Regions from separate parts of the Streptomyces sp. NPDC048383 genome, predicted to be linked through region 1. Evidence: riboswitches for the same ligand, from Rfam matches in the RefSeq annotation. Region 1 holds a riboswitch; each other region holds the start of a gene.
What was found. A riboswitch is a leader RNA that binds a small molecule or an ion and turns the genes downstream of it on or off. The one in region 1 is predicted to bind cobalamin.
Positions count from the first base shown of each region.

Region 1 (10,185 bases):
TCCGTGCCGGAGCATCCGGTCATGAAAATACTGTTCGTAGGCGGAAACGGCGCCGGCACGATCTTCCCCAACATCCCGCTGGCCCAGGCGGCCCGCAACGCGGGCCACGAAGTGATCATGACCGGGCCCGAGGTGACGATGCCCGCCATCGTCAACTCGGGGATCCCGGCCGTCTCCGTCACCCCGCGGACCATCGAGGACTGCCGGCACGACCGGCAGGGCCGTCTCGTCCCGACGCCGGCGAACGGACCGGAGCGCAACATCGCGATCGGCCGCATGTTCGGCCGGCTGGCGGCGAGTTCACTGCCCGGCCTGATCGATCTCGTGGACCGCTGGCGGCCCGACCTGGTCGTCTCGAACGTGCTGACCTACGCGGGCCCCCTCGCGGCCCACCACGCCGGCGTGCCCTGGGTGCGGTTCGCGATCGACATCGGCGAACCGCTCTCCGTCGACCTCGGGGCGCAGTCCGAACTCGCTCCGGAACTGGAGGCGCTCGGCCTCCAGGCGCCACCCGCCCCGGACTTCTCCCTCAGCGTCCTGCCGCCGAGCCTGCGCCCCCTCACCGCGCCCCCGGCGCTGTCGCTGCGTCACATCGCCTACAGCACACAGGTTCCGTTGGAGCCGTGGATGTACACCAAGGGGAGACGGCCGCGCGTGCTGGTCAGCGCGGGTAGTCGGGTGACGCCGAGCGATCATTTCGAGCCGTTGCGCGGCCTGGTGGAAAAGGTCGGGTCGCTGGACGTGGAGCTGCTGGTGGCGACCCCGGAGGCCGTGGCCCGCGCGTTGGAGCCGACGCTCCCGGCAAGCGGCCGCGCGGGCTGGCTCCCGGTGGACGTCCTCGCCGCGACCTGTGACCTGGTGGTCCACCACGGGGGCGGGAACACCACTCTGAGCTGCCTGGCGAACGGCGTCCCCCAGGTGTTCGTACCGAGCATGCCGGGCCTGGAGGAGCACGGCGCGCGGATCTCCGCGCACGGGGCGGGCCGGCTGGTGCTGCCGGAGGACGACACGACGGAGAACGTCGCCGGAGCCGTCGAGGACCTGCTCACGGACCCGTCGTACCGCGAGGCCGCCGGGCGGCTGCGGGACGAGGCGTGGCGGATGCCCTCCGCCGCCGAGGTCGTTCGGGAACTGGAGCGGTCGGTGCACGTCCACCGGGCTGCCGTCGCCGCCACCGCCGCCGCCGGTACGGTTTGACACCTCGCATCGGGCGGGGACGGCGGTTGCCCGCCGTCGTACGGAGGGACGAGCAGCGGGCGTGGGCCCGAGCGGGGGCCGGAACGTCGCAGGTGCGTTCCGGCCCTCCTGTTCGACGTACGGGTGTCCGGCGTCCGGGTGTCCGACGTACGCGCATCCGGCGTACGGGCCGCCTCCACCGGGTGCTCCTGAGCTGCCGCGCGCGGTCCGCGCGGCGCGTTCGCGCACGTGGCGGCCCTGGACGGTACCCGAGTGACCGGGAGATCGCCAGCCGTGCGGCGCGCACGGCCGGCCGGCGGCGACGGTGGGACACCCGCGGGCTTGACGCCCCGGGCCGGGTCGTGTTGCACTCCGGCTGATAAGTACTCAGCACCAGGGGAAGCCGGTCGAAATCCGGCGCTGACCCGCAACCGTAGGCCCGGCAACCACCGGGCGAGTCGGAACACCTGGCGCGCAGTCATGTACACGAGGAACGCCGTCGCGGACTACGGTGTGGCCGTCAGCAGCTCCCCCACGGCTCGACCGTGCACGGGAGTGCATCGCCACGCAGCCAGCCCGCCCGGCAGGGACGAGAGGCCGGCGGTGGCGACCGAACAGTGGCAGACGCGGCACCCGCACCCCGGACGGCACCTGCCGTCCCCGGTCACCGCGACGCTCCCGACCCCCGGCACACGAGTGGCCTTCCTCACGCTCCCCCGCCGACGTACGGGCCGCGTCCGCGATCCCCTCGGGCCGTCGACCGAACCCGAGACGTGGCGACCTGACGCCTGACGCCCGACGTCCGACGCCCGGACCCCGAACCGTCGTGCCACGGGGCCGACTCGGCGTCGAAGACCATCCGTTCCATCCGCGGTGAGAGGACCCACCCATGCCCCGCAACCTCCCGAAGACCCTGCTCCCCGCACTCGCCGCGGCCCTACTCGTATCCGGCTGCGGAGGCGGCGGCGCGCCCGCCGCCGGCCCCTCGTCGGCCGCGCCCGTGAAGGGTTTCCCCGTCACGGTGGACAACTGCGGGGTGAAGACCACCTACCGGCGTCCGCCTCAGCGGGCCGTCTCGCTGAACCAGCACGCGACCGAGATCATGCTGGCGCTCGGCCTGGAGAAGTCGATGGTCGGCACCGGCTACCTCGACGACCGGATCCTCCCCGAGTACCAGGGCGCGTACGACAGCGTGAAGGTCCTGTCGAAGGAATACCCCTCCTTCGAGGTCCTGTTGCAGGCCGAACCGGACCTCGTCTACGGGGGATGGTCTACGACCTTCGCCGAGAAGGAGGGCCGTAGCCGCGCCGCCTTCACCAAGGTCGGGATCAACACGCACCTCAACAGCGAGGAGTGCCCGACCGGTCCGGTCGACGCGGCCGCGATGGACGCGGAGATCCGCACCGTCGCGAAGATCTTCGGGGTGCCCGAGCGGGGCGAACAGCAGGTGACGAAGCTGCACGGGGTCCTCGACCGCGTCGAGTCGCAGCTCGTGGGCGTGCCGCCGGTCAAGCTCTTCGTGTACGACAGCGGCGACAAGACGGCCTTCACCGCGGGCGGCAAGGGCATCGGCAACGAGATGATGCGTCGGGCCGGCGGGGTGAACCTCTTCGCCGACCTCGACAAGGCCTTCGGTGACGTGTCGTTCGAGCAGGTGGCGCAGCGCGCGCCCGAGGCCATCGTGATCTACGACTACGGCGACCAATCGGTCGAGGACAAGAAGAAGTTCCTGCTCGCGCACCCGGCGCTGAAGGACGTACCGGCGATCAAGAACCAGCGCTTCGCGGTGTTGCCGCTGTCGTCCACCGTGCTCGGTGTGCGGATGCCGGCGGCCGTGGAGTCGCTGGCGCGTCAGCTCCACCCGGGCCGGGTCCAGTGACCGGGGTGAAGGCCGTGGCGTCCGGGCCGGCCGCGGAGGCGGGCGTCTGCCCGCCGGCCGCGGCGGTCCGGGGGCGGCGGGCGGGGGCGCCCTATCCGATCGTGCTGGCGCTCCTGGGCGTTCTGGTGGCGGGCACCGCGACGGCCGGGATCGCGGTCGGCTCGATCGGCGTGCCCGCCGGTCAGGTGTGGGGCATCCTGCTGCACCAAGTGGCCCCGGCTCTCGTCGAGCCGACGTGGACCCCGGTGCGCGAGACGATCGTCGTCGATGTCCGGTTGCCCCGGGTGCTGTTGGCCGGCGTGGTGGGCGCCGGCCTGTCGGTGGCCGGGATGGCGTTGCAGGCGCTGGTCCGCAACCCGCTGGCCGACCCGATGCTGTTGGGGGTGTCGTCGGGGGCCTCGGTCGGGGCCGTGCTCGTCGTGGTGCTGAACCTGAGCCTGTTCGGCCTGTTCACCCTGCCGATCGCGGCGTTCTGCGGGGCGCTGGCCGCCCTGGTCGCCGTCTACTTCCTCGCCCGCTCGGGCGGCCGGATGACGACGGTACGACTGGTCCTGGCGGGCGTGGCGACGGCCGAGGTGCTGTCGGCGGTGGCGAGCTTCCTGATCGTCACCTCGAACGATCCGCACAAGACGCAGTCCGCCCTGCGCTGGATGCTCGGCGGCCTGGCCGGCACCACGTGGACGACGGTGTGGATCCCGGTCGGTACGGTCCTGATCGGGACGGCCGTCCTGCTCGGCCTCTGCCGTCCCCTGAACCTCCTGCTGGCCGGTGAGGAAGCGGCCGCGGCCCTCGGGCTGGACGTGCACCGCTTCCGCGGCGCCCTGTTCACGCTGGTGGCCCTGATGATCGGCACGATCGTCGCGGTCAGCGGACAGATCGGCTTCGTCGGGCTGATCATGCCGCACGTGGTGCGGCTGCTCGTGGGGGCCGACCACCGGCGGGCGCTGCCCGCCGCCGCGCTCCTGGGGGCGGCGTTCCTGATCGCCGCGGACCTGGCCGCCCGGACCCTCATGAGCCCGGAGGAGATCCCCGTCGGCATCCTCACCGCCCTGGTCGGCGGTCCCTTCTTCCTCTGGCTGATGCGACGGAAGGCGGCGCGGTGATGAACAAGCCGAACGTGACGACCGGGGCGACCGGGGCGACCGAGGCGACCGAGGCGACCGGCACGACCGGAGCCCCCGGGTCCCTCGAAGCCGAGGGAGTCAGCGTCGTCCTGGGCGGCAAGGTCCTCGTCGACCGGGTGTCCCTGCGGGCCGATCCCGGCGAGGTGGTGGGCCTGGTCGGGCCCAACGGGGCGGGCAAGTCGACGCTGTTGCGCACCTTCTACCGGGCGCTGCGACCCACGTCGGGGCGGGTGCTGCTGGACGGCGACGACGTGTGGCGGATGCCCGGCAAGCGGCTCGCCCAGCGGCTCGCGGCCGTGTTGCAGGAGACGTCCGGGGACTTCGAGTTGACGGTGTACGACGTGGTGGCCATGGGCCGCACCCCGCACAAGCGGGCCTTCGCGGGCGATGACGCCGCCGACCGCGACGTCATCACCCGGTCGTTGGACGAGCTCCACGTGGGCGCGCTGGCGCACGCGCCGTTCGACCGGCTGTCGGGCGGGGAGAAGCAGCGGGTGCTGATCGCCCGCGCGCTCGCCCAGTGCACGGGGACGATGGTGCTGGACGAACCGACGAACCACCTGGACCTGCGCCACCAACTCGACGCGCTGCGACTCGTCCGGCGCCTCGGCGTCACGGCCGTCGTCGCCCTGCACGACCTGAACCTCGCCGCCGCCTTCTGCGACCGCATCTGCGTGATGGCCGCCGGCCGCGTGATCGTGACGGGCACTCCGCGGGAGGTGCTCACGGCGGAACTCCTGTCCGACGTGTACGAGGTGGAGGCAGAGGTCATGGCGCACCCACGCACCGGGGTGCCCTTCATCAGCGTGCATCCGGGCCTCGACGGTCCGCCGGGTCGGGTCGCCCCTTCCGAGCCTTGACCTGACCTGCTTCGACCTGCTTCGACCTGCTCCGGCCTCACCCGGACGGCGCTGGAGTGGACGGCGGGCCGCTGCGGGTACGTGACCACGGCCGACCGGGTCGCCGCGGCCTGGTGACGGCCGGCCGGGCGATCCGGTGACACACGAAGACCTCACACGCTCCTCGCGTGAGCGGTCGGACGCGTGCTGAGGCGGGTCCTAGCCGGTGGGGACTCGGCCGGTGGGGAGTCGGCCGGTGGGGAGTCGGCCGGCGCGGCGCAGCCCGGCGGGGGTGGTGCCGTACCAGCGGTGGACCGCGCGGCGCAGGGCGCGGGCGTCGGCGTAGCCGCTGCGGGTGGCGACCGCGTCGAAGGTCAGGTCGGTGTCGTGGAGCAGTTGGGTGATGTGGGCCCTGCGTACGGCTTCGACCTCGGTGCTCCAGGTGGTGCCGTGTTCGTCCAGGCGGCGTTGCAGGGTTCGGGTGCTGAGGGCGAGGCGCCGTGCGACGCCGGTCAGCGTCGGCGCGCCCTCGTCGTGGGCGGAGACCAGGGCGGCGCGGAAGAGGTCCAGCCAGTCGCGCAGGGGTATCGCCGAGGCGAGGGTCCGGTCGGCGTGGTCGCGCAGGACGGCGGAAAGGCCGATCTGGGCATGCGGGTTCGGGGCCTTGAGGTCGGCGGCGAGGAAGGTGATCGAGCTGACCGGGGCTTCGAACTCGATGGCGCGGGTGCCGTACAGCCGGGTCAGGGCCTCGTGTCGGCGGGGTGTTTCGGCGGCCAGCGCGACGTGGACGGGGACGAGGTCGCGGCGGGCGGCTTCGCCGAGCCGGCGCCGGTACACGCCCAGTGCGTACGAGCGGACGGCGCAGGCGGCCGGGTGGGACAGGTCGGACTGGTTGATGTGACTGATGGTGATCCGGTCACCGTCCTCGGCGATCCGCAGGTTGTCGGTGCGGGTGTCGAGGACGGTGGACAGATAGGCAGCCGCGTCCCGGATGCCTTCGAGCGGGGTGGCCGCGGAGGTGATCAGGTAGTCCCAGACCCCGAGGGTGCCGATGGCCGACTCCTGCGCCATCAACAGGGAGGTCTCCGTCCACGAGGCTCGGCCTGTCGTCAGTTCCAGGACGCGGATGATCGAGGCGGCGGGAGTCCGGCACGCGTCGTCGTCGAGGTGCTCGCGCGCCAGACCCAGCAGGTGGGCGTAGGTGTGTGGGGGTACGCCGACCAGCTGTGCGGCTTTGACGTTCAGTCGGGTGAGGGCGGACGAGGTCGTCCCCTGGTGTGCGTGTGAGACCACGAGGGCTGAGCATAGACCAGCGGGATTCGGCCACTTCACGCCGGAGGCCGGCGTCGAGTGTCCCCTTCGTGGCGCGGCCGGTCCCCCGTGGCGCGCGCGGTCCTCCGGCCGGCGCGTGCCGTCCTCGACCGGGGCTCGTTCGCGGCCCTAGCGTGGTGGTCGTTCGGGTCACGGCGCCGCCCCCCGCAGAGGGTGGCGCCGTCGATCCGCTGAGGTGGATGGCGACGGTCCTGCCGTACGGGGGTCGGACGGACCGCGCCATTGCCCGCGGGTTCAGGAGGACTGGCGGGTGTACGAGCCAGGCGTCTCGCCGAAGTGACCCTGCGGGCCGATCGCGGAGTTCGTCGCGCGGGGGCTCCGTCACAGGACGTTCATCAGGATGATGGCCACGAGGTTCAACAGGATGACGGCGATGACACCGCCCACGGCCATCCAGGCCCGTTGCGATTCGTCCATGCGTACGAGGCACCTCCCGGCTCGGGCGCGTCACCACGCGCGGCTCCGGCGGCGGCCGCTCGGGGGCGGTCCGCCCCCCGCCATCATGCCCCGGTTCCACCCGGCGCACAGTTCGGCCGCCGGTGGCCGCAGCGACGCGGTCGCGCCCGCTCCGGTCAGGACACCCACCCGGTGGTCATGCCGAGGACGGCGGAACCGTCCCCGTCGGCCAGCTTCGTCCCGGTGAAGTCGCGGGCCCACTGCGAGGTCTGGATGCGGAACGCGGGGCGGTCCTCGGTCAGGGCCTCCATGACCGCCTCGGCCGCGCCGGCCGGGGTCTGGGCGCCGTCCAGGAACTGGCCGACCGTACGGTCGACGTAGCTGCGCATCGCGTCGGCGTACGGGCCGGCAGCGGCGATCCGACCCTCGATGTCGAGTCCGATGTTGTTGACGAACTCGGTGGCCACGGCGCCGGGCTCGATGACGGACACGCTCACGCCGACGGCGCCCGCGACGGGGGCGAGGCTCTCCATGTACCCCTCGACGGCGAACTTCGCCGCGCAGTAGGCCTCGTTGAAGGGCTGACCGACGACGCCGCCGACGCTGGTGACCGTGATGAGTCGACCCCCGGTGGCCCGCAGGTGCGGCAGGGCGACCTTGGAGACGTTGAGGACGCCGAAGAAGTTGACCTCCATGACCTGGCGGACGTCGGCGACTGTTTCGAGTTCGAGGGTTCCGACGTGTCCGGCGCCCGCGTTGTTCACGACGGCGTCCAGCCGGCCGTAGTCGGCGATCACGCCGTCGATCGCGGCGGCGACCGAACGCTCGTCGACGACGTCGAGCTGTCGGATGTCGACGTCCACGCCCGCCTCGGCGGCTGCCTCGCGCAGGGCGTCGGCCCGGCCGGTGTCACGCAGGGTGGCGATCGTGCGCCAGCCGGCCCGGGCGGTGGCAATGGCGGCGGCCAGGCCGATTCCGGAGGACGTTCCGGTGATCAGAACGGTGCGGCCGACTCCGCCGGAGGGCGCGGAAGCGGCGTCGGGCGTGGCTTCGGGGGTGACGGGGAAGGACGTCATGGCGGTCGCCTTTCACGGAACGTGATTTATGTGCGTGCACACACACCATAAAGTTATGTGCGTGCGCACGCAACCTCTAGACTGCCGACATGCCGAAGAAGCTCACCGAAGCCGAGATGCCGGCGGCCGACTACGCCTTCTACGGACTGGTCTGGGCCGGCACCGTGATGACCGACCGCGTCGACCGGGCCCTCGTGAAGGCCCACGACCTACCCGTGTCCTGGTTCGAGGTCATGCTGTGGCTGGCCTCCAGCCCCGAGCCCGTACCCGCCTCCGTACTCGGCAACAGCACCCTGCTCAGCCGAAGCCAGGTGTCGCGGGTCGTGGACGCGCTACAGGCACGGGGCCTCGTGACGCGCACGCCCTCCACCCGCGACGCCCGGTCGGTGGAGGTGTCCCTCACGGAGGCGGGCCGCACGGTGTTCGCCGAAGCCGACGCCACCCGCCGCGCAGCCCTCGCCCCGGCCTTCACGGACCTCCTCGACGAACGGGACCTGGAGGCGCTGGGCACCGTGTGGCGCAAGCTCAAGGCCGCGAAGGACGTCAAGGACGCGTAGGCCCGACCGCCGCGCCCTCGGGGACGGTCGGCGCCTCGGAACCGACGGCGTCTTCGGCGGACGCCAGCCCCGCGGCGGCCGCGAAGAGGCGGGCGCAGCGCCGCGTCATGGCCGCGGGGGTCTGCTCCGGGTGCTTGACCCACCAGCGCACGAGGGTGGCGACCAGGTCCCGCCAGACGTACTTGAGCGCGTCGGCGTCCAACGGGTCGCTGGATCCGGTCGCGCGCAGCAGCTCGGCGGTGCCCCCCGCGGCGAGCCCGTCGATGGCGGCCCAGTACTCCGAGGCCCTCCGCACGGCCTCGCCGTCGGGCGGCAGGGTGGTGTCGTAGAGGACGAACCACGCCTCCCGCTGCCCCTCCAGGGCCGTGAAGAGGGCGTGCAGCACGCGCAGGGGGGTGTGCGGCGAGGTCCCGCTCGGGCCCATGGCCGCACGGATGGTGGCGAGGACGCGGTCGCCGACGGGGACCAGGCAGGCGACGTAGAGGTCCTCCTTGGTGCCGAAGTACTGGTGCAGCAGCGTCTTCGTGACACCCACCCGGGCGGCGATCGCGGGGAGCGAGGCGGCCGCGTAGCCGCGGGTTCCGAACTCCTCCGTGGCGGCTTCGAGCATCTGCTGCCGACGGTGCTGCCGGGGGACTCCCTTGGTGCCCGCTTTGGAAGGAGGGGTTGCCATGAGCGGATATTATCAGTAAGTAATTTACCCCTTGGTAAATTCCTGCCACCTCCGGAGCGCATCCATGGCCGGTACCACCGTTCAGCCGACGTCCCGTACCCGCTCCTGGTGGGGCTGGGGCTGGGCGGACGCCCACCCCGACGACGCGGAGTGCGTCGCGATGGGCGCCCTGCTCCCCGGCACCCTCGCCCGCCCGCTCCCCCTGCCGCGCGTCCGCGACCTGGACGTCCCCGCTCCCGCCGTCGCACCGCCGCCGAGCCTCGCCCACCTGGTCCGCGACGACCCCGCGGACCGGGCGGCGCACGCCATGGGCAAGGCGTACCGCGACGTCGTACGGGCGCTGCGCGGCCGGCCCGGCCGCATCCCGGACCTCGTCGCCCGTCCGACGGACGAGCAGGGGGTGGCCGACCTGCTGGACTGGGCCGGTGACCGGCAGGTCGCCGTCGTCCCGTACGGCGGGGGCTCCTCCGTCAGTGGGGGCGTGGAGTACCGCGGCGACGCCCACCGGGCGGTGCTGTCCCTGGACCTGACGGCCATGGGCCGGGTCCTGGAGGTCGACACCGAGGGCCGGGCGGCCCGCATCCAGGCCGGCGCGCTCGGGCCGGCCCTGGAGGACCAGTTGCGGCCCCACCTGCTGACCCTGCGGCACTTCCCGCAGAGCTTCGAGTTCTCCACCCTCGGCGGCTGGCTCGCCACCCGGGCGGGCGGGCACTACGCCACCGGGCACACGCACATCGACGACTTCGTCCAGTCGCTGCGCGTCGTCACCCCGGCCGGCACCAGCAGCTCCTGGCGACTGCCCGCCTCCGGGGCCGGCCCGTCCCCCGACCGCCTGTTCCTGGGCTCCGAAGGGGCGCTCGGCGTCATCACCGAGGCCTGGGTGCGCCTCCAGGAGCGGCCCCGCCACAAGGCGTCCGCCGCGGTGACGTTCACCGACTTCCAGGACGCGCTGCGGGCGGTGCGCGCCCTCGCCCAGGGCGACCTCTCCCCCGCGAACTGCCGGTTGCTCGACGCCGGCGAGGCGGTGTTGGCCGGCGCGGGCCGGGGTGATCGCGCCGTGTTGGTGCTGGGCTTCGAGTCGGCGGACGAACCGGTGGCCAGGAGGCTGGAGCGGGCCGTGCGCCTCGCCCTCT
Region 1 covers NZ_JBEZKS010000095.1:8,056-18,240, reverse strand. The annotation lists gene AB0D46_RS36720 (glycosyltransferase) at 22-1,197, shown strand; cobalamin riboswitch at 1,528-1,666, shown strand; gene AB0D46_RS36715 (ABC transporter substrate-binding protein) at 2,066-3,055, shown strand; gene AB0D46_RS36710 (iron ABC transporter permease) at 3,154-4,158, shown strand; gene AB0D46_RS36705 (ABC transporter ATP-binding protein) at 4,158-5,039, shown strand; gene AB0D46_RS36700 (AraC family transcriptional regulator ligand-binding domain-containing protein) at 5,238-6,311, opposite strand; gene AB0D46_RS36695 (SDR family oxidoreductase) at 6,923-7,822, opposite strand; gene AB0D46_RS36690 (MarR family winged helix-turn-helix transcriptional regulator) at 7,912-8,379, shown strand; gene AB0D46_RS36685 (TetR/AcrR family transcriptional regulator) at 8,366-9,052, opposite strand; gene AB0D46_RS36680 (FAD-binding oxidoreductase) at 9,117-10,185, shown strand, end outside.

Region 2 (10,185 bases), on a different contig from region 1:
GACGGTGCGGCCGGCGCGGGCTTCGGGGCGGTGGTCGTGCTCACTGCTCCTCCTCCTGCTTCAGGATCAGGCGGAAGTAGAAGGACATGACGATGATGAGGATCAGGATCGTCAGGACGGAGATCGCGGCGGCCAGGCCGTAGTGGAACTGGCTCTGGCCCTCGACGTAGGCGAAGACCGGGAGGATCTCGGAGGCGCGGTCGGGGCCGCCCTTGTTCATCGCGTAGACCTGGGTGAAGGCCTTGAAGACCCAGATCACCTCAAGGAAGGTGGTGATCAGGAAGAAGGGCTTCAGCTGGGGGAAGACGACCTTCCAGAAGGTCTGCCAGCCGTTGGCGCCGTCCATCCGCGCGGCCTCGTACAGTTCGGCCCCGACCGTGGTCAGGCCGGCGTACATGTTGAGGGCGACGAAGGGGACCGATCCCCAGACCACCAGGATCGTGATGATCACCAGGGTGGAGAAGCCGGTCTCGAACCAGTTGTGCTGGTCGTACCCGGCGAAGCCGGCGGAGCGCATGACCCAGTTCATGACGCCGAACTGCTCGTCGAAGAGCCACTTGAAGACCTGGACCGAGGCGACGATCGGCATGGCCCAGGCCATCACCAGTGCCATCGACAGGACCAGGCGCATCCACGTGCCGAGGCGGTTCAGCAGGATGCCGATGAGGCAGCCCACGCCCATGATGAGCGCGACGTTGGCGAGGGTGAAGCCGAAGCTGCGCAGGACGACGGTCCAGAAGTCGGAGTCGCCGAGCAGCTGCGTGTAGTTGGCCAGTCCCGCGAACGGGTACTTCCGCTGGATGAACTCGATCTTGTTGATGTCCTGGAAGGACAGGATCACGTTCTTGATCAGCGGATAGAGCAGCAGTGTCGCGAGGCTGAGCACCGCGGGCAGGACGAGCAGATACGGCGCCCACCCCGAGGGGAGCGACCTTCTGCCCCCGCGAGGCGACGGATGGCTGGGGCCGGTACCGGTGCCGGGCACCTTCGGCCGTCCGGCGGACTTCTGTGGTGCGTCCTGTGGAGCGCTGGTGGTCGCTCCCTGGGAGTGCACGGTCATGTCTGGGCTTCCTCGCGGTTGACTGTGGAGTCAAATGCGCGACCGGGGGTGCGGCAGGCGCTGCGGGGCGCCTGCCGCACCCCCCGGTGCGTTCACACTGCTGGTGGCTGCGGGTGTTGCGGTGTGTCAGGTGGTGCAGGCGGTACGGGTGGTGCGGTGCTGCGGGGGGGACTACCGGTTGATGCGGCTCGCGATTTCCTTGTCCGCGTCCGCGCCCGCCTTGGCGGCGTCCTCACCCTTCAGGACCTTGGTCATGAACTCCTTGATGGGGTTCGGCTCGGTCTCGACGTTCGCCCAGCCCGCGGTGACCGGGGTGATCTTGCCGGAGGCGGCGGCCTTGGCCATCGTCTCGGCGAAGGAGCCCGGAGCGGCGGCGAAGTTCGCGGCCGCCTGGTTCGGGAGCAGCGCGCCCTCGGTGACGGTGGCGTACTTGGTCATCTGGTCCTTGCCTGCGGCGAGGGCCAGCCACTCCTTGGCGAGCTCCTTGTTCTTGGAGCGCTCGGCGACGGCGAGGTTCGAGCCACCGAGGAAGACGGAGCCCGGCTTGTCGGCGGTCTTGCCCGGGATCGGGAAGTAACCGAAGTCGCCTTCCTTGCCCGCTTCCTTCAGGGCCTTCAGCGCGCCCTGGGCTTCCCAGCCGAGACCGATCCAGGACGAGACGCCGCCCTTGGGGATGATGTCGGTGGACTGCTGCGGGGTGGCCTCGTCCTTGTCCTTGGGGGCCGTGGAGAAGGACTGGAGCTTCTTGTAGAAGTCCATCGCGGACGCGGCCTGCGGGGTGGCCAGCTGGCCCTTCCACTTGCCGCCGTCCTTGACGGCGAGGTCGCCGCCCTCGTCCCAGACGAAGCCGGCGAGGACGTACCAGCTCTGGCCGGGCAGATAGATCGGCTGCGAGGCCGGGTCCGCCGCCTTCAGCTTCTCCAGGCCGGCCACCCACTCGTCGCGGGTCTTCGGGACGGTGACGCCGGCCTTCTCGTAGGCCTTCTTGTCGTAGACGACGACGCGGTTGGCGGCGTACCACGGGGCGGCGTAGAGCTTGCCGTCGACCTCGGCGGAGGACGTCATGCCCTTCGACCAGGCGTCGGCGCCGAGCTTGGACTTGTCGCCCGACAGGTCGGCGAGGCCACCGGTGACGGCGTAGCCGACGGTCTGGGTGTTGCCGAGCTCAATGACGTCCGGCGGGGTGTTCTCGGAAAGGGCCGTGGTGACCTTCTCCTGGATGCCGGTCCACTTCTGCTCCTCGACCTTGACCGTGACACCGGGGTGCTTGGCCGAGAACTCCTTGTTGACCTCGTCGATCCAGGCCTTCGGTGCGGAACCGTCCATCACCCAGACGGTGATCTCCTTGGCCGCGCCACCCGATGCTTCGGTCTTCGCCTTGTCGTCGGCACCGTCGCCACACGCCGCGAGGCCGATAACCATGCCCGCGACTCCGACCGCCGCGATGAGCTTGCGCTTCACGCCACCCTCCTCAGGGATGCTGCCTGCAACTTCCCTCGCCCACCGCGGTGACGTACCAAGTACTGCCCGTGGGGCCGGGATCCGATCCAGATTGGTTTAGACCAGTAGCTGGAGCTTGGCCTAGACCTTTAGGGGTGTCAAGGGTCTAATGAGCGGGTGCTCGGTCCGTTATCGGACCGACACCTGGGGGAGGGAGGAGGCCTGTCCTCCCTCCCGTGTCACGATGTGACCGCACATATCGGAGGAGCCGGTGACGGCAGCGAAACTGGAGTCGGGAAGGCGGGCGGCGATGGCCACCGAAGGGGCGACCACGGAGCCGGAAGGCGGGGCAGTCACTCGGACGGCACGCGTGCCCAAGTACTACCGGCTCAAGCGGCACTTGCTCGACATGACCGAAACGCTCCCCCCCGGCACGCCGGTCCCGCCGGAGCGCACGCTCGCGGCCGAGTTCGACACCTCCCGGACCACCGTCCGGCAGGCCCTTCAGGAGCTCGTCGTCGAGGGCCGGCTGGAGAGGATCCAGGGCAAGGGCACCTTCGTCGCCAAGCCCAAGGTCTCCCAGCCGCTCCAACTCTCCTCGTACACGGAGGACATGCGGGCCCAGGGCCTGGAGCCGACGTCCCAGCTGCTCGACATCGGGTACGTGACGGCCGACGACACCCTCGCCGGCCTGCTCAAGATCTCCACCGGTGGACGGGTCCTGCGCATCGAGCGGCTGCGGCTCGCGAGCGGCGAGCCCATGGCCATCGAGACCACGCACCTGTCGGCCAAGCGCTTCCCCGCGCTGCGCCGTTCGCTCGTCAAGTACACCTCTCTCTACACGGCCCTCGCCGAGGTGTACGACGTCCGCCTCGCGGAGGCGGAGGAGACCATCGAGACCTCCCTGGCGACCCCTCGGGAGGCCGGACTGCTCGGCACGGACGTCGGACTGCCGATGCTGATGCTCTCGCGGCACTCGCTCGACGCCGACGGGGAACCGGTCGAATGGGTACGTTCGGTATATCGCGGCGACCGTTACAAGTTCGTTGCCCGTCTTCAGAGGCCCGCTTCGTGATCACCGGTTGACTCCCGTTCGATCCTCGGTGGACGCTCGTACCGCTATGCGGACGGGGGCTTACGTCCAGCGGTCAAGCCCCCGTAGATTCCCTGCGCTTCAGCAGATGATCGACGAGGGGACGAGGATCATGCCGGAACCGGACGCAACAGGAACAGACCGGACTCCACCACCGAGGGGTGCGGCGAGCCCGGGCGGCAGGCCCGACTCGCCCTCTCCGTCGGGCCGCCTCTCCCCTCAGCAGATCGCCGTGTGGGCGCTCGTGGCCCTGATCGGAGCCATCGGCTGGGGCGTGCTGGCCCTCTCGCGGGGCGAGGAGATCTCGGCCGCCTGGCTGCTCGCGGCCGCGCTGGGCTCGTACGCCATCGGCTACCGCTTCTACGCGCGCTTCATCTCGCGGCGCGTCCTGAGGGTCGACAAGACCCGGGCCACCCCCGCCGAACGCCTCGACAACGGTGTCGACTTCCATCCCACCGACCGTCGGGTGCTCTTCGGCCACCACTTCGCGGCCGTCGCCGGCGCGGGTCCGCTCGTCGGTCCCGTGCTCGCCGCGCAGATGGGCTACCTGCCGGGCACCATCTGGATCGTCGTCGGCGTCATCTTCGCCGGCGCCGTCCAGGACATGGTGACGCTGTTCTTCTCCACTCGCCGCGACGGCCGTTCGCTCGGCCAGATGGCCCGGGACGAGATAGGGCCGGTGGGCGGAGCCGCCGCCCTGGTCGCCGTGTTCGCCATCATGATCATCCTGCTGGCGGTGCTGGCCCTCGTCATCGTCAACGCCCTGGCGCACTCCCCCTGGGGCGTCTTCTCCATCGGCATGACCATCCCGATCGCCCTCTTCATGGGCGTGTACCTGCGCGTGCTGCGGCCGGGCCGGGTCACCGAGGTCTCCGCCATCGGCGTCGCGCTGCTGCTGCTCGCCATCGTCGCGGGCGGTTGGGTCGCCGAGTCCTCCTGGGCGGACACCTTCACCCTGGAGAAGGAGACGCTGGTCGTCTGGATGATCGCGTACGGCTTCGTCGCCTCGGTGCTGCCGGTGTGGTTGCTGCTCGCGCCCCGCGACTACCTGTCCACCTTCATGAAGGTCGGCACGATCGCGCTGATGGCGCTGGGCGTGGTCATCGCGATGCCGACGCTGCAGATGCCCTCGGTCACCGACTTCGCGGCACGGGGTGACGGACCGGTGTTCGCCGGCTCGATGTTCCCCTTCGTCTTCATCACCATCGCGTGCGGGGCCCTGTCCGGCTTCCACTCCCTGGTCGCCTCCGGCACCACCCCGAAGATGATCCAGAAGGAGACCCAGGTCCGGGTCATCGGCTACGGCGCCATGCTCACCGAGTCGTTCGTCGCCATCATGGCCGTCATCGCCGCCTGCATCATCGAGCCCGGCCTCTTCTTCGCCGTGAACTCGCCCCCCGGCGTCATCGGCACCACGGTCGAGACCGCCTCCGCGGCCGTCTCCAACTTCGGCTTCGCCATCAGCCCGGACGCCCTCGCGCAGGCCGCGAAGGACGTGGAGGAGAGCAGCCTGCTCTCCCGTACGGGTGGCGCGCCGACCTTCGCACTCGGAATGTCGGAGATCTTCTCGGCCGTCATAGGCGGCGCCGGCATGAAGGCGTTCTGGTACCACTTCGCCATCATGTTCGAGGCCCTGTTCATCCTGACCACGGTCGACGCGGGCACCCGCGTGGGCCGGTTCATGCTCCAGGACACCCTCGGCAACGTGAACAAGTCCTTCAAGGACGTCAGCTGGAAGCCGGGCGTGTGGCTCGCGAGCGCCGTCGTCGTCGGCGGCTGGGGCTACTTCCTGTGGGTCGGCGTCAAGGACCCGCTGGGCGGCATCAACCAGCTGTTCCCGCTGTTCGGCATCGCGAACCAGCTGCTCGCGGCGGTCGCGCTGGCCGTCTGCACGACCCTGCTGGTGAAGTCCGGGCGACTGAAGTGGGCCTGGGTCACCGGGGTCCCGCTGGCGTGGGACGTGGCCGTCACCCTCACCGCCAGCTACCAGAAGATCTTCTCCGAGGACGTCAAGGTCGGCTTCTTCGCCCAGCGCGACAAGTACCAGACGGGCATCGACGCCGACAAGGTGCTGCCGCCCGCCAAGACCATGGACGAGATGCACACCGTGGTCACCAACGCCACGGTCGACGGCGTCCTGTCGGTGCTGTTCGCGGTCCTCATCATCATCGTGCTGGTGGACGCGGGCCGGACCTGCTTCAGGGCGATCGCCCACCCCGAGTCGGTCCGCCTCTCCGAGGTCCCGTGGTCCGAGTCGAAGATCGTCGCCCCGGCCGGGCTCATCGCCACGGCCGAGGAGAAGGCCGAACTGGCGGCGGCCGGCCTCGACAGCGGCGGCGGCAAGGTCAAGGAGCCCGTCGCGTGAACACCGCGCGCGCGGTGGGCGGACTGCGGGAGGCGCTGGCGAAGGCCCGGTACTACGTACGGGAGTTCTCCGGCGAGGCGGCGTACGACCGCTACGTCGCCCACGCCCGGGCCCACGACCCGCAGGCCGGGGTCATGACCCGCCGCGCCTTCGAACGGGCCCGCACCGACGCCCGCGAGGCGGACCCCCGCGAGGGCTTCCGCTGCTGCTGAGCACCCCTGGGAAGGGCCCCGCCACCCCCGGCGGGCCCTTCCGCGTGAGCGGGTCGCCCGGGCCCCGCGTCCGTCCCGCACACTCGACGCATGGACATGACGATCAGGGCGGCGCTCCCCGCCGAGTACGAAGAGTTGGGCGACATCACCGCGCTGGCCTACCTCGGGGACGGTCTGCTCGACGGCAACCCCGACGGCTCCTACGAGCGCGCGCTGCGCGACGTCGCCGGCCGCGCCGGGGAGGGCGAGGTGCTCGTCGCCGTGCTCGACGGGCGCCTGCTGGGCGGTGTGACGTTCGCCCCGCCGGGCAGCCCGCTCGCCGACATAGCCGGCCCCGGCGAGGCCGAGTTCCGGATGCTCGCGGTGGCCGCCGCCGGTCGGGGCAAGGGCGCCGGCGAGGCCCTCGTACGGGCCTGCGCCGAGCGGGCCAGGTCCCTTCCCGGAGTGACCCGGCTGGTGCTGTCCACCCAGCCGCAGATGCCGGCCGCGCACCGGCTGTACGGCCGGCTGGGCTTCGTCCGCACCCCCACCCGGGACTGGTCCCCGATGCCCACGGTGCCGCTGATCACCTACGCCCTGGAGCTGTACGCACCCGAGCAGTAGCCACCCCGACACAACATGTGGGGGCTACCGCAACGGGCCGCCCCCACATGTATGCTCATGCCTGCTGTCGCCGCAGGGGAATCCGGTGCGAATCCGGAACTGTCCCGCAACGGTATGAAGTGCACCCATTGGTGCGTCCGCAAGTCCGAGGACCTGCCGACAGCGCGCCCGGCTCGACCGAACCGGGTGCCGACACGTCCGGGCCTCGCGGTTGGGCCGGTGGACGCCACGCGGTGCACGTACCGCCTGCCCTGTCCGGGCCGGTGCGTGGCCTTCCCGCGTGCGCCCGCTCTCCCCGCCCCGTCGAAGACCGGGCCGAGTGAGGGAGAGCTCCCCCCGTGACCATCGCGCCCGCCGCACCGCGCGCCGAGTCCGCCCAGTCCGCCAACGAGGCCGCGCTCGCGCCCGAGGGCCCGGGGACCGCACTGCTGCGCACCCTCACCGAACTCACCGCCGACCTGCCCGACACGGACCCCGGCCGGGTCGCCGCCGCCGCCCTGCGCGGCCGCAGCTCCGTCGCCGACGAGGCCGAACTGCGCGGGCTGGCCACCGAGGCCGCGGCCGGTCTGATCTCCGAGGACCCGGCGTACTCCCGCCTCGCCGCCCGGCTGTTGACCCTCGCCGTCGCCGACGAGGCCGCGGGCCAGGGCTCCTCCTCGTTCGCCGGGTCCGTCGCCGTCGGCCACCGCGAGGGCCTGATCGCCGACCGCACGGCCGCGTTCGTCGCGGCCCACGCCGCCCGGCTGAACTCGCTGGTCGAACACGCCCTCGCCGAAGGCGCCGACGACCGCTTCGGCTTCTTCGGCCTGCGCACCCTGCACAGCCGCTACCTGCTGCGCCACCCGATCACCCGCCAGGTCATCGAGACCCCGCAGTACTTCATGCTGCGCGTCGCCTGCGGCCTCGCCGCGGACGACAGCGTCCAGGCCGTCGAGGAAGTGGCCTCGCTCTACCGGCTGATGAGCCGCCTCGACTACCTGCCGTCCTCCCCCACGCTCTTCAACTCCGGCACCCGGCACCCGCAGATGTCCTCCTGCTACCTGCTGGACTCCCCGCTGGACGAGCTGGACTCGATCTACGACCGCTACCACCAGGTCGCCCGCCTGTCCAAGCACGCCGGCGGCATCGGCCTGTCGTACTCCCGCATCCGCGCCCGCGGTTCCCTGATCCGCGGCACCAACGGCCACTCCAACGGCATCGTCCCGTTCCTGAAGACCCTCGACGCCTCCGTCGCCGCGGTGAACCAGGGCGGCCGGCGCAAGGGCGCCGCCGCCGTCTACCTGGAGACCTGGCACGCGGACATCGAGGAGTTCCTGGAGCTGCGCGACAACACCGGTGAGGACCAGCGCCGCACGCACAACCTGAACCTCGCGCACTGGGTGCCGGACGAGTTCATGCGCCGGGTGAACTCCGACGGCCAGTGGTCGCTGTTCTCCCCCGCCGACGTCCCCGAACTCGTGGACCTGTGGGGCGACGCCTTCGACGCCGCCTACCGCAAGGCCGAGGCGGACGGCCTGGCCCGCAAGACCATGCCCGCCCGCGACCTGTACGGCCGGATGATGCGCACCCTCGCGCAGACCGGCCAGGGCTGGATGACCTTCAAGGACGCCTCCAACCGCACGGCGAACCAGACCGCCGAGCCGGGCTCGGTCGTCCACTCCTCGAACCTGTGCACCGAGATCATCGAGGTCACCGACGACAGCGAGACGGCCGTCTGCAACCTCGGCTCGATCAACATGGGCGCCTTCGTCGTGCGGGGGGCCGACGGCGGGGAGATCGACTGGGAGCGCCTGGACGAGACCGTCCGCACGGCCGTGACCTTCCTCGACCGCGTGGTGGACATCAACTTCTACCCGACCGAGCAGGCCGGGCGCTCCAACGCCCGCTGGCGTCCGGTGGGTCTGGGCGCGATGGGCCTCCAGGACGTCTTCTTCCAGCTGAAGCTGCCCTTCGACTCCCCCGAGGCGAAGGCGCTGTCCACGAAGCTCTCCGAGCGCATCATGCTCGCCGCGTACGAGGCCTCCTGCGACCTCGCCGAGCGCAGCGGCCCGCTCCCGGCCTGGGAGAAGACCCGTACCGCCCGCGGTGTCCTGCACCCGGACCACTACGACGTCGAGCTGAACTGGCCCGAGCGCTGGGACGCCCTGCGCGCCCGCGTCGCGAAGACCGGCATGCGCAACTCGCTGCTCCTGGCCATCGCGCCCACGGCGACGATCGCCTCGATCGCGGGCGTGTACGAATGCATCGAGCCGCAGGTCTCCAACCTGTTCAAGCGCGAGACCCTCAGCGGTGAGTTCCTCCAGGTCAACGCGTACCTGGTGAGCGAGCTGAAGCGGCTCGGCGTGTGGGACGCGCAGACCCGCGAGGCGCTGCGCGAGTCCAGCGGCTCCGTGCAGGGCTTCGGCTGGATCCCGGCCGAGGTGCGCGAGCTGTACCGGACCGCGTGGGAGATCCCGCAGCGCGGGCTGATCGACATGGCGGCCGCCCGTACGCCGTTCCTCGACCAGTCCCAGTCGCTGAACCTGTTCCTGGAGACGCCGACCATCGGCAAGCTCAGCTCGATGTACTCGTACGCCTGGAAGCAGGGCCTGAAGACCACGTACTACCTGCGCTCGCGCCCGGCGACGAAGATCGCCCGCGCCGCGCAGGCCGCCGCCCCCGCGGCGCTCCCGCAGGCCGTGACCGACGCGGAGGCGCTGGCCTGCTCCCTTGAGAACCCCGAATCGTGCGAGGCCTGCCAGTGAGCACCACCGACAAGAAGAAGAACCTGCTGGACCCGGGCTTCGAGCTGACGCTCCGCCCGATGCGCTACCCGGACTTCTACGAGCGCTACCGGGACGCGATCAAGAACACCTGGACCGTCGAGGAGGTCGACCTCCACTCGGACGTCGCGGACCTCGCGAAGCTGACGCCCGGTGAGCAGCACATGATCGGCCGGCTGGTCGCGTTCTTCGCGACGGGCGACTCGATCGTCTCGAACAACCTCGTGCTGACGCTGTACAAGCACATCAACTCCCCGGAGGCGCGGCTGTACCTGTCGCGCCAGCTGTTCGAGGAGGCCGTGCACGTCCAGTTCTACCTGACGCTGCTCGACACCTACCTGCCCGACCCGGACGACCGCGCCGCCGCGTTCGACGCGGTCGAGGAGATCCCCTCGATCCGCGAGAAGGCGCAGTTCTGCTTCAAGTGGATCAACGAGGTCGAGAAGCTGGACCAGTTGGAGACGCGGGCCGACCGCCGTCGTTTCCTGCTGAACCTGATCTGCTTCGCGGCGTGCATCGAGGGCCTGTTCTTCTACGGCGCCTTCGCGTACGTGTACTGGTTCCGTTCGCGGGGCCTGCTGCACGGTCTGGCGACGGGCACCAACTGGGTGTTCCGCGACGAGACGATGCACATGAACTTCGCCTTCGAG
Region 2 covers NZ_JBEZKS010000041.1:47,789-57,973, forward strand. The annotation lists gene AB0D46_RS25645 (sugar ABC transporter permease) at 41-1,060, opposite strand; gene AB0D46_RS25650 (extracellular solute-binding protein) at 1,232-2,521, opposite strand; gene AB0D46_RS25655 (GntR family transcriptional regulator) at 2,811-3,575, shown strand; gene AB0D46_RS25660 (carbon starvation CstA family protein) at 3,706-5,958, shown strand; gene AB0D46_RS25665 (YbdD/YjiX family protein) at 5,973-6,170, shown strand; gene AB0D46_RS25670 (GNAT family N-acetyltransferase) at 6,261-6,773, shown strand; cobalamin riboswitch at 6,818-6,949, shown strand; gene AB0D46_RS25675 (ribonucleoside-diphosphate reductase subunit alpha) at 7,112-9,517, shown strand; gene AB0D46_RS25680 (ribonucleotide-diphosphate reductase subunit beta) at 9,514-10,185, shown strand, end outside.
Region 2: another riboswitch for cobalamin. It lies ahead of AB0D46_RS25675 (ribonucleoside-diphosphate reductase subunit alpha); the one in region 1 lies ahead of AB0D46_RS36715 (ABC transporter substrate-binding protein).

Region 3 (10,185 bases), on a different contig from region 1:
TGACCCGGATCGGCGACCAGGCCCACTGTCGTACGCCGATGCCCGGCACTCGGGAGAACCGGATCAACCCGCGGCTGCCCTCGACCGCGACGTGCGGCCACGCCCCGGCGACGGCCGCCCGGTCGGTGCCGTGGGAGCGCAGCACCTCGGCGAGGACGGTGACGGTGTCCCAGCCCTCGAAGGCGACGAACGAGGGCGCCTCGCCCAGTTGCTCGCCCAGCTCCTTGCCGACGCGTTCGCCGAGCGGGTCGAGGCGCTCGGGCAGGTAGCGCAGGAACGGGATGCCCGCGCCGTCGGCGCCCAGCTCCTCGAACCATGCGGCGAACCCCGGCTGTCCGGCGGGCGCGCCGATCAGCAGCCGCGCGAGCCGCCCGTCGCCCCGTACGGCCCGGACGAGGGACAGCGCCGGCTCGGGGTGGCCGACCAGGAGGAGGAGCGCCGTCGCGCCGCGGTCGACCAACGCGTCACACAGGACCGCCGGGGTGAGCGCGTTCGCGTCGAGTTCGACGACGGAGCCGCCGTGCGGGGCGAGGTGCTCGCGCAGGATCCGGCGCCCCCGCCCGGGGCAACCGGTTATCCCCGCCGGGGGCCCGGAACGCCAGAAACCCCCTGGCGCCGGTGTGGGGCGGTGCGGGGGTTTCATGGGGGCGCCGAGGATCGAAGGGGGTGTGATCCTCGGCGGGCGACTTCGCTCGGGTCAAAGGGGAAGCCGTGATGGCGACTATGGCAGAAGAGGGGCCGAACGCCAAAAGTCCCAAGTCGGGCATAAGTGTGCATATCCTAAGAGTTTCCATCTAAATCCTAGGTGAGATGGGCCACTCACCTCGTAATCTACGAATAAGTATCGACTGCTCTGAGTGAATCGTTGATCACATAGTGAACGGATGGGTCGGACGGCTCGGCCCGCGAAGGTCCCGAATTGGGTCAATCATTACCTTTCCTGTCATCCACCCCTTAAATGGGCAGGTGTTGTCATCATCAGGCCGCCGGGCGGCCCTGCGCGCGGGCGTCGCCACGCTGGCCGGTCTCGCCGCCGGTTGCGGGACGGAGCGGACCGCCGACCGGGGGCCCGCCCCCGCCGCCCCGCCGAAGGCCTCCGGTGCGGCCCCGGTCAAGCCCGCACCGGCCGCCCCCGCGCCCGCCCCCCGCCGGTTCGCCGGGCAGCCCGTCGAGATCGGCCACGGCCCGCGCGACCGCCCCCGGATCGCCCTCACCTTCCACGGCAACGGGGACCCCGCCATCGCCCGCTCCGTCCTCGCCGAGGCCGAGCGGGGCGGGGCCCGGGTCACCGTCCTGGCGATCGGCAGCTGGCTCGACGAGCACCCCGACATGGCCCGCCGGGTCCTGGACGGCGGCCACGAGCTCGGCAACCACACCCAGCGCCACCTCGCGATCAACGAGATGTCCGAGGCGGAGGCCTACGCGGAGATCACCGGCTGCGCCCAGCGCCTCAAGCGCCTCACCGGCTCCATCGGGACCTGGTTCCGCCCCTCGCAGACCCAGTACGCCACCGCGCTCGTACGCACCCTGGCCCAGCGGGCCGGCTACCCGCACGTCCTGTCGTACGACGTGGACTCCCTCGACTTCACCTCGCCCGGCGCCGCGGCCGTCATCCGCAACGTCACCGGGACGATCCTCGGCGGATCGGTGGTGAGCCTGCACTTCGGCTACGCGGACACGGTCGACGCGATGCCGCCCCTCCTCGAAGAACTCGCGCGCCGCAAGCTGCGCGCGGTGACCACCACGGAGCTGCTGACCCCATGACGACGAACCGCCTTCCACGCAAGGCCACCGCGCTCCTCGCCGGACTGGTCCTCGCCGCCCTGGCCGGCTGCGGAGGATCCGGCGGAAAGGGTGAGCCCGCCGCTCGCGGCTCCAACGGGCCCGTCCGCCCGGCCAAGGTCGTACCGGTCGCACCCCCCGGGCTGCCGGGGATGCCGCCGGTCCTCGACCCCGACGACGTGTACGCGGCCGACCGGCCCAACAACCTCTCCCCGGTGGTCAAGGACTTCCCGTCCCGCGTCTACGTGCCGAACACCAACTCCAACACGGTGTCCGTCATCGACCCGGCCACCTACAAGGTCATCGACACCATCCCGGTCGGCGTCCAGCCCCAGCACGTGGTCCCGTCCTGGGACATGAAGACGCTGTGGGTCAACAACAACCGCGGCCACACGCTCACCCCGATCAACCCGGCCACGGGCGAGTCGGGCAAGGACGTCGAAGTGCACGACCCGTACAATCTGTACTTCACGCCGAACGGCAAGTACGCCATCGTGATGGCCTCCATGGACCGCGAGTTGGTGTTCCGCGATCCGCACACCATGGACCGCGTGAAAACCGTCCCGGTGACCTGTTTCGGCGTCAATCACGCGGACTTCTCCGCCGACGGCCGGTACTTCATCGTGAGCTGCGAGTTCTCCGGCGAACTGCTCAAGGTCGACACCGAGAAGATGGAGGTCATCGGCCAGCAGAAACTCCCCTTCGAGGGAGCGATGCCGCAGGACGTCAAGGTGTCCCCGGACGGGAAGACGTTCTACGTCGCCGACATGATGGCGCACGGCATGTGGGTGCTCAGCGGCGACAAGTTCGACACCCCGAAGCTGCTGCCCACCGGAAAGGGCTGCCACGGCCTGTACATCAGCCGTGACTCCAAGGAGATGTACGTCCCCAACCGGGGCGAGGGCACCATCTCCGTCTTCGACTTCAAGCAGAACCGACTCACCAAGAAGTGGGAACTGCCCGACGGCGGCAGCCCCGACATGGGCGGTGTCTCCGCCGACGGCAAGGTGCTGTGGCTCTCGGGCCGCTACGACTCCGAGGTCTACGCGATCGACACCGCGTCCGGCAAGGAACTCGCCCGCATCCCGGTCGGTGACGGCCCGCACGGACTCGCCGTGTACCCGCAGCCCGGGCGCTACTCGCTGGGGCACACCGGGATCTTCCGCTAGGTCGAAGGAGCGGCCGGCCCGCCCCCGACGTACGGACATGACAGTGCCCCGGGAGCTCGCACAGCTCCCGGGACACCGGGTCAACGGGGGGCGCCCCGCCGGACGCCCCCCTGTTCATGGGCCCGTGGTCACCAGGCCACGGGCAGCCGCTCGGGCAGCCGCTTGATGAACCCCGTCCGCCAGACGAGGTTCTCCGCCGGCACCGCGAGCCGCAGCTGCGGCAGCCGCTCGACCAGCACCTCCAGCGCGATCTCGGCGTGCGCCCGGCCCAGCGCCGAAGCCGGGCAGAAGTGCCGGCCGGCGCCGAAGGCGAGGTGCGCGTTCGCGCCCTCCCGCTCCAGGTCCAGCTCGTCCGGGTTCTCGAACGCCTCCGGGTCGAAGTTGGCGCCCTCCAGCAGGACCAGGACCAACTCGCCCTCCTTCACCAGGACGTCGCCGACCCGGACGTCCGCCAGCGCGATGCGCGGCAGCCCGTCCCCGACGGACAGGTTCCAGCGCAGCAGCTCGTCGACCGCCCCGCCCATCCGCTCCGGATGGGCGCGCAGGTACCCGATCAGCTCCGGCCTCTGGAGCAGCGCCAGGATCGCGAGGACCAGGAACGCCGACGTGGACACCGCGCCCGCGCCGAACAGGGACACGGCGACCGTCGCGAACATCTCGTCCGTCAGGTGCGCCGACTCGGGGTCGGCCTCCTTCAGGTCCGCGAACCGGCCGAGGAGCCCCGTACGCTCCTCGGACGGCAGCGCGAGCTGCGCCCGCAACTGTCCGGCGAAGTAGTCGACGTCCTTGTACCAGTTGAGCGCGGAGTCGGCGAACGGCTGGCGGGCGGTCATGAACGCGACGTCCAGCCCCGACATCAACCGGCGCCGGTCCTCGTACGGAACCCCCAGCACCCGGCAGTGCAGCGCCGCCGAGAAGGGGTCGGCGAACCCCGCCCGGAGATCGGCCGGAGCGCCCTCGGCGACGAGCCGGTCGAGGAGCTCGCCGGCTTGGGCGCGCAGGTGATCCCGGAGCCCATGCTGCCGCGGGTTGAGCGCCTTCATGACCGCGTTGCGCAGGCCGGCGCTGTTGATGTTGCCCATGTTGTTGACGACCTCGGGCGGGATCGTCAGGGCGTACTGGCGGGGCACCCCGGCGTTCGCGGTGTCCTTGAGGCTGAAGCGCTCGTCCTCCAGGACCTGCTTGGCCAACGCGTAGCTGCTCACCAGCCAGGCGGGGTCCCCGGTCAGGGTGCGGACCTTGGCGACCGGCGCCTTCTCGCGGAGCCAGGAGCACTCCTCGGGCAGTACGTCACCGCGCCGCGAGAGCGGGAAGTCGAGGAGCGGCTCCCGCTCCCGGCCGTCCGCGCTCTCAAGCTGCTCGACGCTCATCGACGGTCCTCTCGGTGGTCGCGTGGTCCACGGTGCTCTGAGGTGCCGTGCCCCGCGGTGCGGTGGTGGTCGGGGCCGCGGTGTTCGCCTGCCCGGTGTCGGTGGCGTCGACGGCCTCGGGGCGCACGACGGCGTACGCCTGGTTGCGGGTGGCGCGCAGGCCCCCGCCCCGGGCGAAGAGGAGGTCCGTCATCGGCATCTTGACGTGGTAGGCCGCCACGGAGGACGGCACGTCGAGAATGCTCGGGGTATCCACGAAGAAGGGCAGCTCCGCCGCCATGTAATCGAAACAGACCTGCAACTGCGCGTCGGTGATGGATTCACCTTCCGGCAACTTGGATCCGACGAAATGGAGAGCCATTTCCTCACAACCCTTGCGGAATGCGTCATCCGTCTCCAAGAAATGGAGCACGCGCCGGTGCAGAAGTTGGTACACGGGGTTCGACTCGAACTCCGAAAGCGCCCTCACGCGGATCTCGGCCTGTTGGGGACCTGATTCCTCCACGCCTTTGAGAATCCTCCTCCGGACCGCCTTGATCTCTTTCGCCGCGCGCTTCTCCGCATGCTCCGGGGTGTAGCCGAAGGCGGCGAACATCCGGTCGACGTGGAGGTCCGCGTAGACGAAGTCGACCTGCGCGAAGCGGGTCGTGGCCCATCGGGCGAGACTGGACACGCGCTCGGCACTGAAGTAGCTGTTGCCAGGACTCACTCCGATGAGCACATGGTCGCCGTCTTCCCAGATATGGCGGCAGGTGCGGGTGAAGGGCAGAACTTCGAATGATGCGTCAGCTGTGATCGTCACCTGTGTGATCGCCCTTGTTGCCGCTTGTCCCTGGGAGCCCTGCGCTCCCGGTGTGGCGGCAATGTCTGAACGTTATGCCGTGATCCCGGAGCGTGACAAGTGGCGGCCGGATTTCTTGGCCGGAATTATCGCTTCCGCGTTACGGAAGAGTAATTGAATTTGTTTCTGCCGACCGAACGGGACCCGCGGGACGCGGCCCGCCCGGCGGCCGCTACCCTGAGCCGGTCAACAAGCACCAAGAAGGGGTGGACCCAGTGGCGGACATCGAGAGCGCACGGGCGACGTTCGGCAGGTTCGACGCGGACGGCGACGGCTTCGTCACGGCCGACGAGTACAGCGCGGCCATGAAGGCCATGGGCGACGCGTTCGTCACCGGCGCCGTCGCGGACGCCGTCGTCGCCTCCAAGGACGCGAACGGCGACAAGCTGCTCAGCTTCGACGAGTTCTGGGCCTCCCTCAACAAGTAGGCCCGCGCGCGGCGAGCCGGCCCGCGAGCCGAGCCGGCCCACGCCCGCCCACCGCCCCCGCCCGCCCCGGCGGGGGCGCGTCAGGCCGTGTCCCGGCCCTGCGGCGGGGCGTCCGGCCCCGTCATGCCGTCGACCTCGGCCAGCGCCTCCTCCAGCCAGCGCAGCCAGAACGTCTCCAGGGCGATTCCCCCGTGCAGCACGAGCCGGCGCAGCCGGTCCTCGACGGCGTCGCGGCCCGGCGGGAAGTCCTTCGCCTCGATGGCCTCGTACGTCTCCAACTGCCCCTGGTGCAGCTCCAGATGCCGCCGCAGCTCGGGCAGCAACCCCTGCGGTCCCACGACGCCCGCCGCCCGGATGCGCAGCAACAGCGGATCCCGCATCGGCTTGGGGTCCTGGCTCTCGCCGACCCACCGGGCCAGCTCCGCGCCACCGGCCGGCAGTACCTCGTACTCCTTCTTGCGGCCCCGCAGCGGCACCTCGCCGGGCAGCGCCCGGATCAGCCCCGCCTCCTCCAGCCGACCCAGCTCCCGGTAGATCTGCTGGTGCGTCGCGGACCAGAAGTACCCGATCGACCGGTCGAACCGCCGGGTCAGCTCCAGCCCCGACGAGGGCCTTTCGAGCAGGGCGGTGAGGATGGCGTGCGGGAGCGACATGCCGCCATCCTAGGGAGGCCCGGCGCGGCTCAGCGCCAGGCGGCCAGGGCCTCGGGGACGCGCGGGCCCGGGGAGTCCTCGTCCAGCAGGCCCCGGGAGCGCAGGAAGGCCGTCACGGCCGGCGACCAGGCCTGGCGCAGGCCCGCCGAGGCCAGCAGCTCCGGGTCCGACAGCAGGGCCGTCGCCGGCCCGGTGCGGATGCCCGCCGGGGTCAGGACGGCCGCGTCGTCGGCCCAACGGACCGCGAGGTCCACGTCATGGGTGGCCATCACCACCGTCGTGCCCGCCCGCCGCAGCCCCGCCAGGACGTCCAGCAGCCGTTCCTGGCCGTCCGGGTCCAGGCCGGCCGTCGGCTCGTCCAGGATCAGCACGCGCGGCGCCATCGCGACCGCGCCCGCGATGGCCGCGCGCTTGCGCTGCCCGTACGAGAGCAGGTGCGTGGGACGGTCCCGCAGCGCGGTGATGTCCAGGGCGGCCAGCGCCGAGTCGACCCGCTCGCGGACCTCCGGGGCGGCCAGCCCCAGGTTCATCGGACCGAAGGACACGTCCTGTTCGACGGAGGCCGCGAACAACTGGTCGTCCGGGTCCTGGACCACCAACTGCACCGACGTCCGCAGCCGGGTCAGACCGGTCCGGTCGTAAGCCACCACCGCCCCGTCCAGCCGCAGTTCGCCCGAGCCGGGCCGCAGGCCGCCGCTGAGCAGCCGCATCAGCGTGGTCTTGCCGCTGCCGTTGCGGCCCAGCAGGACCAGCGCACGGCCCGGCGCGATGGCGAAGTCCACGCCGGCGAGGACGGCGGGACCGTCCTCGTAGGCGTAGCCCGCGCCGACCAGCTCCACCAACGGGGTCACGGACACAGCTCCTTCAGTACGAGGGTCAGGCCGACCAGGGAGGCCGGCAGGGCGGCGGACGCCGCCAGGAACCGCCGGGACAGGGTCGCCTCGGGGACGAGCACCCGCAGCGCGCCGTCGTAGCCGCGCCCGGCCAGCCCCTCCTGGAGCCGGCCGGCGCGGTCGAAGGCCCGTACGAACGAGGTCGCCGCGAGCCCGGCCAGCGAACGCCACACCGCGGCCCGGTTCGTGTGCCCGAGGCGGGCCGCCTGGGCCCGGCGGACCTGGGCCATCGAGTCGAGCAGCAGGAACCCGATCCGGTACATGACCAGGGCCACGTCCACGACCGGGGCCGGCACCCCGGCGCGCACCAGCCGGGGCAGCACGTCGGAGACCGGGGTGGTGAAGGCGAACAGCAGCACCCCGAGCGAGGCCGCCGAGGTGCGCAGGAGCAGCTCGGCGGCGTGCCGGGGCCCGTCGGGGGCGAGCGAGACGAATCCCGACGGGCCGCCCAGGGACACCAGCAGCGGCAGCGCGCCCGTGCAGCAGAAGCCGAGCGGGACCCGGAAGGCCCGCCACAGCTGTCGGCCGGCCACCCCGGCGGGGCCGAGCAGCACCGCCAGGGTCGCCGCGGCGACCAGCGGCCCGCCGGGCCAGGGCGGCAGGCACACGGCGGTGACCGTCAGCCCCAGCCCCAGCAGGGCCTTCTCCAGGGGATGGCGGCGGCGCCAGCGACTGCCGTGCGCCGCCACGTCGATCGGCAGCACCGCGCTAGCGCTCCGCGCCGGCCGCGCCGGCCGTACCCGGGTCGGCGCCGGTCCCGGCGCCCGTCCCGCTCCCGCCGTCCGCCCCGGCCGCGAGCGCCGCGCCCTGGCGGCGCCCCTTGCGCACGCCGAAGTAGTACGCGAGCACGCCCGCGCCCAGCGCCGCCTGGAGGGCGAACAGGGCCGACTCGATCTCGCCCGACGGGGGTTCGTACAGGGGGGAGAACCAGGGTTCGTAGTCCGGCTTCAGCTCGGTGATGGCCGCCTCCGCCTGCGCGTCGGCGCCGGCGAACGGCTCCTCCTTGCCGTCCCCGAGTCCCAGCGCGAGCGGGAGCACGGCCAGCGCCGCCACCAGGAGCAGCAGCAGGGTGTTGATCTTCGCGTTCCTGGTCATCGGGCCGCCGCCTCCTGCTTCGTCGTGGTACCGGTCAGCCGGGCGACGCCCAGGCGCACCAGGTCGGACCTGCTCGACTGCATCAGCAACCGCACCACGAGCACCGTCAGCAGGCCCTCGCTGATCGCGAGCGGGATCTGGGTGAGGGCGAAGATGCCCGCGAACTTCTCCAGCGCCCCGACGAACCCGCTGGCCGGGTCCGGGAACGCCATGGCCAGCTGGACGGAGGTCACGCAGTAGGTGACGAGGTCGGCGAAGAAGGCGCCGAAGAAGACGGTCACCATCAGCGGCACGTCGAACTTCTTCAGCAGCCGGTAGACCCCGTAGCCCGCCCAGGGGCCGGCGATGGCCATCGAGAAGACGTTGGCGCCGAGCGTGGTGAGCCCGCCGTGCGCCAGCAACAGGGCCTGGAACAGCAAGGTGATCGTGCCGAGGACCGCCATGATCGGTGGCCGGAACAGGATGGCTCCCAGTCCGGTGCCGGTGGGGTGCGAGCAACTGCCCGTCACCGAAGGGATCTTCAGGGCGGAAAGGACGAAGGTGAACGCTCCGGACGCCCCGAGCAGCAGGGTGCTCTCGGGATTGGCCTTCACCTCGCGGGTGAGGGCGCGGACGCCGTGGACGACGAAGGGAGCGGATGCGGCGCCCCAGGCGACCGCGTGCAAAGGGGGCAGGAACCCCTCGGCTATATGCATGAGTAGAGAGACCTCTCCAGCACCTCGTGGATGGACGACGCGCCTCGGCCGGTCTCCTGGCTCACGGGTACTGATGCCCTGACTCCGCCTTCCCGGGGCCGTGCGGTCTCCCGCGCGGAACCCAGTGGCTTCCCGCAGGAATGGAGCCGGACTTCCCGATCACAGTGGCGAGGGCCGCACCGGTTTTCCACCGGTTTCCCGAACACCAAGGCCCGCTGACAGTAGTCGGCCGCGCGGACCGGTAACAACCCGGCCCCGCCGGCGGGGGTGACCCGGGCGGGTGCGGCCCGATGGCGGCCGGGGCGGGGGCGTCCTACCCGGCCGGCCTCGACCGGTGACGGCGAAGGGGGCCCGGGGTGTGCGACACCCCGGGCCCCCGACCGCGCGTCGGACCCGTCAGGTCAGCACGTGTTGGGGTGCGAGACGTCCACCACGACCCGTTCCGGGTTGTGCAGGACGGTGACGCCGTAGGTCGGCTTGGTGTCGAAGGCGGCGCCGAAGGTCACGTACCCCTCGTAGTCGCCCGTCATGGCGAGACCCTTGAGCTTGGACAGGTAGATCTTCTGGAGCCGGGGGCCCTGGTACACGTTCTGGCCCGCGTCGTCGTGCCCCGCGGCCGGGTTCAGGCGGATCTCCAGGAAGTACTTCCCGGCCAGCGGCACGGGCTTGCCCGAGCCGTCGTAGACCAGCTTGGGAACGGGGCTGACGTTGACCGTCGGGACGTAGCCCTGGAGGTCGATCACGATCCGGTCGAAGGTGCAGTGCCCGCCCCAGCGGGCGTTCACGACGAGCGGAGTCTGGGTGTTGGTGGTGGAAGCGGCGGCGGAGGCGGCGGTGGCCGGACCGGCGAGCGCGAGTCCGGCGGTGAGCAGCGCGCCCGTGGCCAGGGCCACGATCCGCCGACGACGAGGACGAAGCAGGTGACGCATGACGTTCCCCCGATTCTTCAGAGACGGGGACAGGGTTGTCATCGGGTAGGACACCCGAGGGGCGCCCACGGTTGCACGCCGGCGCCGCCCCGTTTCCGCCCGCTGCGGAGGCCCGCGGCCGGCGCGGCGCGCCCGGCGGCCGGTCAGTGCGCCAGCAGGGCGCTCACCTCGGCGTCGAGGTCGTAGTGGCGGCGCTCCTGCCCGCGCGGGACCAGGGCGGTCATCCGGCGGCACAGCTCGCGGACGTCCTTGGCGCGGGCGGAGACCACGCAGTTCTGCAGGCCGTTGCTGAAGGCGAGGAGGACCCGCGGCTCCGAACCCTGCCGGCGG
Region 3 covers NZ_JBEZKS010000037.1:17,960-28,144, forward strand. The annotation lists partial or broken gene AB0D46_RS23890 (amino acid ABC transporter substrate-binding protein) at 1-550, opposite strand, end outside; gene AB0D46_RS23895 (polysaccharide deacetylase family protein) at 970-1,764, shown strand; gene AB0D46_RS23900 (YncE family protein) at 1,761-2,951, shown strand; gene AB0D46_RS23905 (cytochrome P450) at 3,080-4,321, opposite strand; gene AB0D46_RS23910 (tRNA-dependent cyclodipeptide synthase) at 4,302-5,123, opposite strand; gene AB0D46_RS23915 (EF-hand domain-containing protein) at 5,378-5,590, shown strand; gene AB0D46_RS23920 (PadR family transcriptional regulator) at 5,671-6,243, opposite strand; gene AB0D46_RS23925 (ATP-binding cassette domain-containing protein) at 6,273-7,100, opposite strand; gene cbiQ (cobalt ECF transporter T component CbiQ) at 7,091-7,840, opposite strand; gene AB0D46_RS23935 (energy-coupling factor ABC transporter substrate-binding protein) at 7,845-8,231, opposite strand; gene AB0D46_RS23940 (energy-coupling factor ABC transporter permease) at 8,228-8,926, opposite strand; cobalamin riboswitch at 8,955-9,151, opposite strand; gene AB0D46_RS23945 (hypothetical protein) at 9,328-9,855, opposite strand; gene AB0D46_RS23950 (SsgA family sporulation/cell division regulator) at 9,999-10,185, opposite strand, start outside.
Region 3: another riboswitch for cobalamin. It lies ahead of AB0D46_RS23940 (energy-coupling factor ABC transporter permease); the one in region 1 lies ahead of AB0D46_RS36715 (ABC transporter substrate-binding protein).